DNA from 4 places in the Pseudomonas sp. GW821-FHT03E01 genome. Region 1 is predicted to be linked to each of the others. Evidence: predicted binding sites of a transcription regulator. Region 1 holds the regulator's gene; each other region holds the start of a gene.

Region 1 (3,045 bases):
TCCTACAGGTCTAAAAACCCAGAAAACTAAAATCCAAGACTGGATAACAAATCGTCCACATCGTCCTGACCGGACACAACGTCTTCTCTTTTATCGGCATGAATCTGCGGACCTTCACCCTGAGAGAGATGTTTTTGTGGATCTTTTTCAGCAAGCATCGCCTCACGGTCGTGTTCGATACCCGCAAAGCGGTCTACGTGACTGGCCATGAGCACGAGCTTGAGCAGATTGCTTTCAACTTCGGTGACCAATTGGGTCACACGCTTGATCACCTGACCGGTGAGGTCCTGGTAATCCTGGGCCAGCAGAATGTCGTTGAGGTTGCTCGACACGACGCGGTTGTCTTCACTGCTGCGTGTCAGGAAACCATCGACCCGCCGGGCCAGTTCGCGGAACTCTTCAGCCCCGACTTCGCGACGCATGAACCGTCCCCAATCCGTGCTCAGCGCCTGGGCTTCATCGCTCAGGCTGTTGATCAGCGGCGTGGCGTTTTCCACCAGGTCCATGGTGCGGTTGGCCGCGGCCTCGGTCAGCTTGACCACATAGGACAGGCGCTCGGTGGCATCCGTGATCTGAGACACTTCCTCGGCTTGCGGCATGTGCGGGTCAATCTGGAAATTGACGATCGCGCTATGCAGCTCGCGGGTGAGCTTGCCCACTTCCTGATACAGGCCGCGGTCACGGGTCTGGTTGAGCTCATGGATCAGTTGCACAGCGTCGCCAAACTTGCCTTTTTCAAGGCTGTCGACCAGTTCGACCGCGTGTTTTTTCAGGGTCGACTCAAAATCGCCCTGTGAAGATTCGTTATGCTCCATAGCTCCCCCGTGCGCAGTACATCAGCCGATGCGTTCGAAAATCTTCTCGATTTTTTCTTTCAACGCCTGGGCTGTGAAGGGTTTGACCACATAGCCGTTAACACCGGCCTGGGCCGCTTCGATGATTTGCTCGCGCTTGGCTTCGGCGGTCACCATCAGCACCGGCAGGTGCTTGAGCCTTTCATCGGCGCGCACCGCACGAAGCAGGTCGATGCCGGTCATACCGGGCATGTTCCAGTCGGTAACCAGAAAATCGAAGTTACCGCTTTGCAGCATCGGCAACCCGGTCAGCCCGTCATCGGCTTCGGCGGTGTTGGTGAACCCAAGGTCACGCAACAGGTTTTTTATGATCCGCCGCATCGTTGAGAAGTCATCAACGATGAGGATTTTCATGTTCTTGTCCAATTCGACCTCCAAGCAGTCTTAAACGCGCCCAGCACCTGGACGCGCCATTTCAATCAATCCGGCAAAGCACTCAATGACTGTCTGGAGCACAACAGATCGAGACCGGTACGGTTCAACACCACACCAGCTCCATTCGCAGTGTCCCCACACTGCCTTCAGCGCGCTCGCCACTCCCCCAAACGCCCCCGCAAACGGGCCGCGCACTGGCTGTGTAACTGGCTGACCCGCGACTCGCTGACCCCCAGGACCTCACCGATTTCCTTGAGATTCAACTCTTCGTCGTAGTACAGCGCCAACACCAGTCGCTCACGCTCCGGCAAATTGGCAATCGCGTCCGCCAGCGCCGCCTGGAAGCGTTCATCTTCCAGATCGCGTGACGGCTCGAGATGAGCACTCGCGCCATCCTCATGCAGCCCTTCGTGTTCGCCGTCCTGCAACAGATCGTCGAAACTGAATAACCGGCTGCCCAGGGTGTCGTTCAAAATCCCGTAATAATCGTCGAGACTCAATTGGAGTTCGGCCGCAACTTCGTGATCTTTAGCGTCACGGCCGGTTTTAGCTTCAATCGAGCGAATCGCGTCGCTGACCATGCGGGTATTGCGGTGGACCGAACGTGGCGCCCAGTCCCCCTTGCGCACTTCATCGAGCATCGCGCCGCGGATTCGAATGCCCGCGTACGTCTCGAAACTCGCGCCTTTGCTGGCGTCGTATTTGGTTGATACTTCAAGCAGGCCGATCATCCCGGCCTGGATCAGGTCTTCGACCTGGACACTGGCCGGCAGACGCGCCAGCAAGTGGTAGGCAATGCGTTTGACCAGTGGCGCGTAACGCTCGATCAGCTCGTACTGCGCGTCACGTGCCGACTGCTTGTAGAGGTTGTAACCGCTGGCTGTCATAGCACGGGTCCTGCAGTTTGTTGCACGAGGCGCTCGACGAAAAACTCCAGATGTCCACGAGGGTTGGCCGGCAGTGGCCAGGTATCGACTTTCTGCGCAATGGCCTTGAACGCCAGGGCGCACTTGGAACGCGGAAAGGCTTCATACACCGCGCGTTGCTTCTGCACGGCCTTGCGTACGCTTTCGTCGTAAGGCACTGCGCCGACGTATTGTAAGGCGACGTCGAGGAAGCGATCCGTGACCTTGGTCAACTTGGCGAACAGGTTGCGGCCTTCCTGCGGGCTCTGCGCCATGTTGGCCAGGACGCGGAAGCGGTTCATGCCGTAGTCGCGGTTAAGCAGTTTGATCAGCGCGTAGGCGTCGGTGATCGAGGTCGGTTCGTCGCACACCACCAGCAAGACTTCCTGCGCGGCGCGCACGAAGCTGACTACCGAGTCACCAATGCCCGCAGCGGTGTCGATCACCAATACGTCGAGGTTGTCGCCGATATCACTGAACGCCTGGATCAGGCCGGCATGCTGGGCCGGGCTCAGATGAACCATGCTCTGGGTGCCGGAGGCGGCCGGGACGATGCGGATACCGCCAGGCCCTTGCAACAGCACGTCGCGCAGCTCACAGCGGCCTTCGATCACGTCGGCCAGCGTGCGTTTGGGTGTCAGTCCCAACAGAACGTCGACGTTCGCCAGCCCCAGATCGGCATCCAGCAGCATGACGCGCCGGCCGAGCTCAGCTAGAGCCAGGGACAAGTTCACTGACACGTTAGTCTTCCCGACGCCACCTTTGCCGCCGGTCACCGCGATCACCTGTACGGGATGCATGCTGCCCATGTTATTTCTTTACCTTGTCTTACTTAGACGGAGGCCACATTACTGGCTGCGCGTTCACCATCGGAACAATGCATGGCAGACCATCGATGTAGGTACAAAAAA
Region 2 (3,045 bases), on a different contig from region 1:
GAAGCGCTGGCTGCGCTCGTGGAACGTGATGATCAGCGGGTCATGGCTGTCTTGCAGCTGACGCAGGTTGCCGGAGATTTCCAAAGGCGTGGTGAGCACCTTGGGTGGCTGCGGAGCATCTTCCGCGCTTAAGGCATTGGACACGGGGTATCAATCTCCAGGCAAATATGACTACTGGCCGGCATTCTGCCAGCATGTTGCGTGTCTTGATAGGGCGTGCTCATTGAAAGGCTTAAGCCTGACTGAGCGGGCGTGGCTTGGCGAGCTTGGAGGTTGATCCGCGGGCATCGTAGAGCGCTGGCGGCTCGCCGCCGGTGAGGATTTTCAGCTGGTTGGCCGTGGCGGCCTGCTGCACCAGAATCGACTGGCCATTGTTGACATTGGCGGCTTGGCACTGGGCCAGGAGGTCGGTGAGCACGTCGCTCTGTCCCAGCAATCGTTCGCCAATGCTCGACTGGCTGGCGAGTTGCTCCAGGCCCTGGCGGTTGGTTGGCAGGTTGAGGCTGGCGAGGATTTCACTGCGCTTGCGGCCATGCTGTTCGAGCAGAATGATCAATGCCTGTTTATGCGCCAGAATTTCTTCGAGCAGTGGCATGTCGCGACCGTGCAAGGCAAGGGACTCGGTTTGCAGTAGCTCCAGCAGTTGTTGCGCCGGGGCGAAGTCGTCGATGATCAGTTGCAGTAATTGAGTGTCGTGCATGGCTGGCCTTGGGTTTTAAGCGTCCAAAAGCCTGGCGCGGGCCGTGGCCTAGCGCTGGGCTTCGAAGTTGAGCAGTTTGCTGGCTACACGGTTGCTGTCGACTTTATAGCTGCCATCGGCAATCGCTGCTTTCAACTCGGCCACGCGGGCGTTGTCGACGGCAGGCTGATCGCGCAGCTTGTCAGTGACCTTCTGCAACTGTTGAGCCTCATTGCTGAGGTGTACCGATTCCCCGCTTTTGGTGGTACTGGCCTGTTCGGCCGGGGTATTCAGCGGCGCGGATTGGCCGGCTTCGGCGGTTTCCTTGGCGGTGCTGGTACGCGTACTGCCCGTAAGTGACGAGGAGCTGTTTAAACGACTGAAATCGATGACCATGACAAAAAACCTCTGGATATTTGGACGCTTGCCATGTTTTCGGCGATTCCCCGAAAAACTTTAGGCCCATTTATCAATGAGCTCGCATGCGCCAGCGCATGCCCTGCATGCGGCACAGTTTAGGCAACCGCCAGGCGGTGCGCCATCACTTCACAAACACAGAGCCCTTACATGGCCACTTCCACCTGGCCGGGCGCTGTGACTTGCGCCTTGATGACCCGCTGGGAGTTAAGGTTCTTCACGCGAATCTGTTCCCTCAGGCCGCCGTTGGACAGCGCTTCACCCGGCATGCGCACACTGAGCGTACCACTGCGGGCGGTAATCACCACCTGGTCGCCCTTGCGAACCACTTCCGCCTGTTCGAGATGCACCAGCGTAATGATCTGATCGGCGACCATTGGTCGGGTAAGTTTTTGCCCGATAGCCTGATCGACGGAAGTCAGAAACCCCTGATTTATCAGGCTGATATCACGCTCGCGCAGGGTTACGTCCTGAGGTTCGATAATCCCTGTGCGCTTGAGCGGACGAGTGGTCGTCACAATGTCGCGAAACAGCTTCACTTGAGCGGGCACGAAGACCGTCCAGGGTGAGGCGCCATCGCAGCGAACCTTGACCGTGACCCGTCCCAGAGGCCTTGCCGGGCTCTCGAGGGTGGCTGTCAATTCCTTGTCGCACATAGGCATGCGCAGGCGCGGATCGAGCTGGTTGACCTGGATTTCGTAGCGACCTTGCGTTTGACTGGTGGCCAGATAGTCCTCTACGGTGAATTCAAGAAAGCCTTGGGTGACGCCGATAAGCATGTCAGGCAAGGTAACCGTATCAGCAAGGGCAGGGCTGCCAGCGTTGAACAGGCAAGCGGCCGACATCGCGCAGAGCAATCTGCGGCAGGTTGATGTCAGGTGTCGGAAAAATGTCGGTTCTGTGTTCATAAGAGTTAAAAAGCAAGCGCCGTGCCGTTTCGTGATGAATGTGCGTCGCAACACACTTAGCGTTGGTGTAGGAGTCTGGGCATGGCTGGTGTAATGGATTCGGTGAACCAGCGCACGCAACTGGTAGGGCAGAATCGCCTTGAGCTGTTGTTGTTCCGTCTCGACGGCCAGCAGCTGTATGGGATCAACGTGTTCAAGGTTCGCGAGGTGCTGCAATGCCCCAAGCTGACCCTGATGCCCAAGTCCAGTCCTGTCGTGTGCGGTGTGGCGAATATTCGGGGGGCAACCATTCCGATCCTGGATCTGGCGATGGCGACCGGTGCCGGTCGGTTGCTGGACCAGAGCAATCCCTTCGTGATCATCACGGAGTACAACACCAAGACCCAGGGTTTCCTGGTTCGGTCGGTGGAGCGCATCGTCAACATGAACTGGGAGGAGATTCATCCGCCACCCAAGGGCACGGGGCGCGATCACTACCTGACGGCTGTGACTCGGGTCGACAACCAGTTAGTCGAAATCATCGACGTCGAGAAGGTGCTGGCGGAAGTGGCGCCGACGCCGGAAGCGATTTCGGTGGGCGTGGTCGATGTTGAGACCCAGCACAAGGCGCTCTCTTTGCGCGTATTGACGGTCGACGACTCGTCGGTGGCACGCAAGCAGGTGACCCGTTGCCTGCAAACGATCGGTGTCGAAGTGGTGGCGTTGAACGACGGCCGGCAAGCGCTGGATTACCTGCGCAAGCTGGTTGACGAGGGGAAGAAGCCGGAAGAAGAGTTCCTGATGATGATCTCCGACATCGAGATGCCGGAGATGGACGGGTACACCCTGACGGCCGAGATCCGCGCCGATCCGCGCATGCAAAAGCTCCATATCATCCTGCATACTTCGTTGTCGGGAGTGTTCAATCAGGCGATGGTCAAGAAGGTCGGTGCCGATGACTTCCTGGCCAAGTTCCGTCCTGATGACCTGGCATCCCGGGTAGTCGACCGGATCAAAGCAGCAGATAACAGCTAGAGGCCTTCTGCCCCTGGCGGTCAACAC
Region 3 (3,045 bases), on a different contig from region 1:
GAACCGGCTTGCGCAGTCCGGTGTAGCAGCTGCCGAGCCTGCGAGGCTGCGTTCGGTGTGGGCCGCATTCGGACGAAGCCGTCGTAAATTCTGCGCACACGGTCTATCTGGAACCGGCGTCGCCTGATTTCACGACTGCTGCGCAGCCGAACGCAGGCTGCGCCAGCTGCTACAAGTGATCAGACGCGAAACTGCTTGAGCAACCCGTTCAACTGTTCGCTCAATTCCTTGAGATGAACACTGGCCACGCTCGACTGCTCGGCCGCCAATGCCGTGCTGTGGGACAACCCGGCGGCCTGGGTGACGTTCTGATTGATGTCTTCCACCACATGCGCCTGCTGCAAGGTTGCACTGGCAATCGAGGCATTCAAGCCGTTGAGGTTGCGCAAGGCCTGGCCGATGGCATTCAGGCTGGCACCGGCCAGGCCGGCCTGCTCGATGGTCAGTTGCGAGGCGCGGCTGCTGTCGCCAATGACCTTGACCGCCGCTTCGGAATGGCTTTGCAGGCGTTCGATCATCGACTGGATTTCTGCCGTCGACTTCTGGGTACGCTGGGCGAGCAGGCGCACTTCATCGGCGACCACCGCGAACCCTCGACCTTGCTCACCGGCCCGGGCGGCTTCGATGGCAGCGTTGAGGGCCAGCAGGTTGGTTTGCTCGGCGATAGAGCGAATCACTTCCAGGACACTGCCGATTTGCGTGCTTTCGTCGGCCAGCGTACGAATCACTTCCACCGCTTGATCGATGGTCGAAGACAGCTTGTCGATCTGCTGCAGGCTGCCATCGATATTGATCTGTCCCTGCTGTGCCTGAGATTCGGCATCGCGCATTTCACTGGCCGCGTGCTCGGCGTTTTTCGCCACATCCTGCACGCCGTAGGTCACTTCGTTGATCGCGGTCGCCACCAGTTCCATTTGCTGGGACTGCTGCTGGCTGCGTTGCTGGGCTTGTGCGGCGTCGTTGCCCAGTTCGCTGGAAGACTGGCCCAGCGCGCCGGCGGACACTTGCAACTGATTGATCACCAGGCGCAGCTTGGCGGTAAAGGCGTTGAAGTGTCGGGCCAGTTGCGTGACTTCGTCCTGGCCGTGGGTATCAAGGCTGCGGGTCAGGTCGCTTTCACCGCTGGCGATATTGGCCATGGCATTCACGGTTTCCTGCAACGGGCGCACGATGCTGCGGGCAATCATGATCACCAGCAGCGCCATGATCAGGGCAATCACCAGGCCGACGAAAGACGCCTTCCAGACCTGCGCATTAAACTCGGCCTGCATGTCGTCGATGTACACGCCTGAGCCGATCACCCAACCCCAGGGCTCGAACAGTTTGACGTAGGAGGTTTTTTCCACCGGCGCACTGGCACCCGGTTTCGGCCAGCGATAGTTGACCATGCCTGCGCCCTTGGCCTTGGCGATGGCGGCCATTTCGTTGAACAGTGCAAAGCCATCCGGGTCGCGGATCGTCGAGAGGTTCTGGCCTTCAAGTTTTGGATTGGTCGGGTGCATGACCATGACCGGCGTCAGGTCGTTGATCCAGAAATAGTCATTCTGGTCGTAGCGCAAACCCCGCACGGCGGTCAGTGCCTGCTGTTGCGCGGCGGCGCGGGTGAGGGTGCCGGCGGTTTCCAGGCCGTGGTAGTAGGTCAGAATGCCACTGGCGGTCTGCACCACGTGCTGGGTTTTCTGGGCCTTGGCCTGATAGAGGTCGTCGTGGATCTGCTTGAGCATCAACGCACCCAACGTCAACAGCATCACCACGGCCACGATCAAGATAAGCCACAAGCGTCGACTGATCGACACACTGCGCAAGCTGTTCATAACGCTGTTACTCCGTTTTCTTGTTCTTGTCATAAACGATCGCCAGCATCCAACCACACGTTGCCGATCGGGGCCTATCCGACTCAGGTCTTATTACGCGGCAGCGTAAATGAGGCTTGTCTGATAGGATTTCGGCCCCGCGCGGAAAAACCTGAGTCCGAGTCGATTTTTCACGGAATTTTTACGGTTTTGTGTGGATCTTGTGCGCGCGGGGTTTCAGCGCACGCTGATCGCGAATAACGCTCTACAAATTATTAACGGGGCATGCCTGGGGGCATGGCTTCTTGGGGGAATGATGGATCTTTGGACAGCCTTTCAGGCATTGATTTTAGGCGTTATAGAAGGGCTGACCGAGTTCTTGCCCATTTCCAGTACCGGGCACCAGATCATTGTGGCGGACCTGCTCGACTTCGGCGGCGAGCGGGCGATGGCCTTCAACATCATCATTCAGCTCGGCGCGATTCTTGCGGTGGTCTGGGAGTTCCGTCGCAAGATCCTCGACGTGATCATCGGTTTACCGACGCAGCCCAGCGCTCGACGCTTTACCGCGAACCTGTTGATCGCCTTCATGCCGGCCGTGGTATTGGGGGTGATTTTCGCCGACCTGATCCACAAGTACCTGTTCAACCCGATCACTGTGGCCAGCGCATTGGTCGTGGGCGGGATCATCATGTTGTGGGCTGAACGCCGGCAGCATGTCGTGCATGCCGAAAGCGTCGATGACATCACCTGGAAAGAGGCCCTGAAAGTCGGTTTCGCCCAGTGCCTGGCGATGATCCCGGGGACCTCGCGTTCCGGTTCGACGATCATCGGCGGTTTGCTGTTCGGGTTGTCGCGCAAGACGGCCACCGAATTCTCGTTCTTCCTTGCCATGCCAACCATGGTCGGCGCAGCGGTTTACTCGGGCTACAAATACCGCCATCTGTTTGTGCCGGCTGATTTCCCGGTGTTCGCCATCGGCTTCGTCACCGCGTTTATCTTTGCGATGATCGCCGTCCGGGGCCTGCTCAAGTTCATCGCCAGCCACAGCTACGCGGCATTCGCCTGGTATCGCATTGTGTTTGGCCTGGTGATTCTGGCGACCTGGCAGTTCGGTTGGGTCGACTGGACCGCGGCCAAGCCATGAGCGACGCCGCCGCACGCAACAACCCCGGGCGCAAGCCCGGGGGAGCGATTCAAAACCTGCGGTTGAAATTGCTGGTGTTCGTTTTGCTGTGCGCAGTGCCGTTGT
Region 4 (3,045 bases), on a different contig from region 1:
ATCGAGTTTGATCCCGGTGAATTCCAGGGCTGCTGCTTCGATGTTGGCGCCTTCGAATGGCTCAACCCGGAAGAAGTAGGTGTGATCGGGGTACACGAACCCTTTTTCATCCATGGCGATAGTGGTTGCAGCAATTTCCAGCAGGGCGTCGGTGGCCGAGTTGAAGCCACCGGTTTCTACGTCGACGACAACCGGCAGGTAACCACGGAATCTGGCAGCCATTGGATGACGAGGACCACCTCCACCGCCTTGACCGTCCTGTTCGTCGTCGAAATGGTCTTCACTCACGCGTGTTCCTCCAGCAGGCGCCAGCGCAGTTTTTCACCGGCGCGCAGCGGGATAACGGTCAGCTCGCCAAATGGCAGGCTGGTTGGGGCGGTCCACTCTTCGCGGACCAGGGTGATGCGATCGGTGTTCGCCGGCAGACCGTAGAAACGCGGGCCATTGAGGCTGGCGAAGGCTTCGAGCTTGTCCAGCGCATTACGCTGTTCGAAGGCTTCGGCATACATCTCGATCGCGGCATAAGCGGTGTAGCAACCGGCACAGCCGCAAGCCGCTTCTTTGGCGTGCTGGGCATGGGGGGCCGAGTCGGTGCCGAGGAAGAACTTGTCGCTGCCGCTGGTGGCAGCGTCGAGCAGGGCTTCCTGGTGGGTATTGCGCTTGAGGATCGGCAGGCAATAGAAGTGCGGCCGAATCCCACCCACCAGCATGTGGTTGCGGTTGTACAGCAGGTGATGCGCGGTGATGGTGGCGCCAACGTTGGCCGAAGCCGCGTTGACGAACTGCACGGCATCGGCGGTGGTGATGTGTTCGAACACCACTTTGAGCGTCGGGAAACGCTCGACCACGCGACGCATGTGCTCATCGATGAAGATTTTTTCCCGATCGAAAACGTCGATATCGCCACGGGTGACTTCACCGTGAACCAGCAAGGGCATCCCGACTTCGGCCATGGCCTCCAGTGCAGGGAAAATCTTGTCGATGCTGGTGACGCCAGAGTCCGAATTGGTGGTCGCGCCTGCCGGGTACAGCTTGGCGGCGTGAATGAAACCGCTGGCCTTGGCCTCACGAATTTCTTCGGGCTGGGTGCGGTCGGTCAGGTACAGAACCATCAGCGGTTCGAAACGGCTGCCGGCCGGACGTGCGGCGAGAATCCGCTGGCGATAGCCATCGGCTTCAGCAGCGTTGCGCACCGGAGGTACCAGGTTGGGCATGATGATGGCGCGACCAAAGGTGCGCGCGACATCCGCGACGGTATTGGTCAACACGGCACCATCGCGAAGATGAATGTGCCAGTCGTCGGGACGCAGCAGGGTCAGGCGGTCGGACATGAGGGAATTCCAGGCGGGTCAAACTCAGGGGAATGCTACCGGAAAAGACTCTTCCAGGCACTCGCTATCAAGTTTTACGACAAGCTTCCGATACCCAACAGGCAGGCCGTGAATATGTGTGTCGGTCTTTTTGTCGTAGAAGCCAGTGGAGCCTCCCGTGCGCCAGCGTTATTTAGCCTTGCTCAGTGTGTTTGCCAGCCTTCCCGCGATGGCGCTCACTTTCCAGACTCGCCTGGAGAGCATTGAGTGGACGGTCGAAGGCGACAAGTTCGAATGCCGCCTGACTCAACCGATCACCGATTTCGGTTCGGGTGAGTTTGTGCGGCGCGCCGGAGAGCAGGCGACATTTCGACTGAAGGCCTACAACTCAATGATCGGTGGGGGTTCCGCCACCTTGCTGGCGGCGGCTGCGCCATGGCAGCCGGGGCGTGGCGACATTAACCTGGGCTCGGTGAGAATCGGTAGTGGCAACGTGCTGTTCAACAGTTCGCAAGTGCAGGCCGGGCGCCTGATCAGCGGGCTGATGGAGGGGCGCAGCCCGGTCGTACGACACTCATCGGGCGACGGTCGGGTGTCTGAAGTGCGTCTGCTGCCGGTCAAGTTCAGCAAGGCCTATGGTGACTATCAGGGTTGCGTCGCCAAGCTGTTGCCACAGAATTTCGAGCAAGTGAAGCAATCCGAGGTCGGCTTTCCGGGGGAGGGTATCGATCTCGATGCCAGGGCCAAGGCCCAGTTGCAGGTCATGCTGGAGTTCATGAAGGCCGATCCGACGGTCAACCACATTGAACTCGATGGCCATTCCGACAATAGCGGTAACCGGCTGACCAACCGTGAACTGTCACGACGCCGGGCGCTGGCGGTGATGGATTTCTTCAAGGCCAATGGTGTGCAGGAGTCGCAGATCACCCTGCGTTTTCACGGTGAGCGCTATCCGCTGGCGCCCAACAACAATGCCGCCAACCGGGCGAAGAACCGCCGGGTTGCCGTACGTCTCGAGCGGGTCGCACCGACCGAGAAACCTGCGCCTCAAGCCACCGCCGCCGCGAGCAGCGCGACGACCTCCTGAACCTGCTGAATTCGTCGCTCGCTCGACATAATCTGTCGCTTCGTCGTCATAAGCTGTCGCGCCTCTGTAAATTATCCTGCATGAGCGGTAGACTTGACAGCTTTCCGTAGAACCCCGTGGAGTGATGGCATGGCGGACGTAAACAAGGTCGTTCTGGCGTATTCCGGCGGCCTGGACACTTCGGTGATCCTCAAGTGGCTGCAGGATACATATAACTGTGAAGTAGTGACCTTCACCGCTGACCTGGGTCAGGGCGAAGAGGTCGAACCGGCCCGCGCCAAGGCACAGGCCATGGGCGTAAAAGAAATCTATATCGACGATCTGCGCGAAGAATTCGTGCGTGATTTCGTGTTCCCGATGTTCCGCGCCAACACCGTTTACGAAGGCGAGTACCTGCTGGGTACTTCCATCGCTCGTCCGTTGATCGCCAAACGCCTGATCGAAATCGCCAACGAAACCGGTGCTGACGCCATTTCCCACGGCGCGACCGGCAAGGGCAACGACCAGGTTCGTTTCGAACTGGGCGCCTACGCCTTGAAGCCAGGCGTGAAAGTGATCGCTCCATGGCGCGAATGGGACCTGCTGTCCCGTGAGAAGCTGATGGACTACGCCGAGAAGCACGCGATTCCGATCGAGCGTCACGGCAAG

Evidence for each region. Region 1 encodes FliA, which starts transcription of late flagellar genes. Its sites were predicted from a motif close to CTAAAGTTTNNNNNNNNNNNGCCGNTAA; they were not measured.
Region 2: a site for FliA is predicted at 1,112-1,139, ahead of flgM (flagellar biosynthesis anti-sigma factor FlgM). Genes of this name have one in related genera too.
Region 3: a site for FliA is predicted at 1,943-1,970, ahead of AC07VO_RS02440 (methyl-accepting chemotaxis protein). Genes of this name have one in related genera too.
Region 4: a site for FliA is predicted at 1,398-1,425, ahead of AC07VO_RS17165 (flagellar protein MotY). Genes of this name have one in related genera too.

The regions. Positions count from the first base shown of each region.
Region 1 is NZ_JBWKUI010000011.1:151,682-154,726, reverse strand. Features, by position in the region: gene AC07VO_RS19535 (protein phosphatase CheZ) at 27-815, opposite strand; gene AC07VO_RS19530 (chemotaxis response regulator CheY) at 837-1,208, opposite strand; gene fliA (RNA polymerase sigma factor FliA) at 1,376-2,116, opposite strand; gene fleN (flagellar synthesis regulator FleN) at 2,113-2,943, opposite strand.
Region 2 is NZ_JBWKUI010000020.1:66,803-69,847, reverse strand. Features, by position in the region: gene AC07VO_RS27340 (flagellar brake protein) at 1-144, opposite strand, end outside; gene AC07VO_RS27335 (flagella synthesis protein FlgN) at 233-700, opposite strand; gene flgM (flagellar biosynthesis anti-sigma factor FlgM) at 749-1,075, opposite strand; gene flgA (flagellar basal body P-ring formation chaperone FlgA) at 1,243-2,004, opposite strand; gene AC07VO_RS27320 (chemotaxis protein CheV) at 2,086-3,018, shown strand.
Region 3 is NZ_JBWKUI010000001.1:535,891-538,935, reverse strand. Features, by position in the region: gene AC07VO_RS02440 (methyl-accepting chemotaxis protein) at 180-1,814, opposite strand; gene AC07VO_RS02435 (undecaprenyl-diphosphate phosphatase) at 2,110-2,940, shown strand; gene AC07VO_RS02430 (DUF1294 domain-containing protein) at 2,937-3,045, shown strand, end outside.
Region 4 is NZ_JBWKUI010000009.1:211,896-214,940, reverse strand. Features, by position in the region: gene rnt (ribonuclease T) at 1-288, opposite strand, end outside; gene pyrC (dihydroorotase) at 285-1,331, opposite strand; gene AC07VO_RS17165 (flagellar protein MotY) at 1,489-2,397, shown strand; gene AC07VO_RS17160 (argininosuccinate synthase) at 2,527-3,045, shown strand, end outside.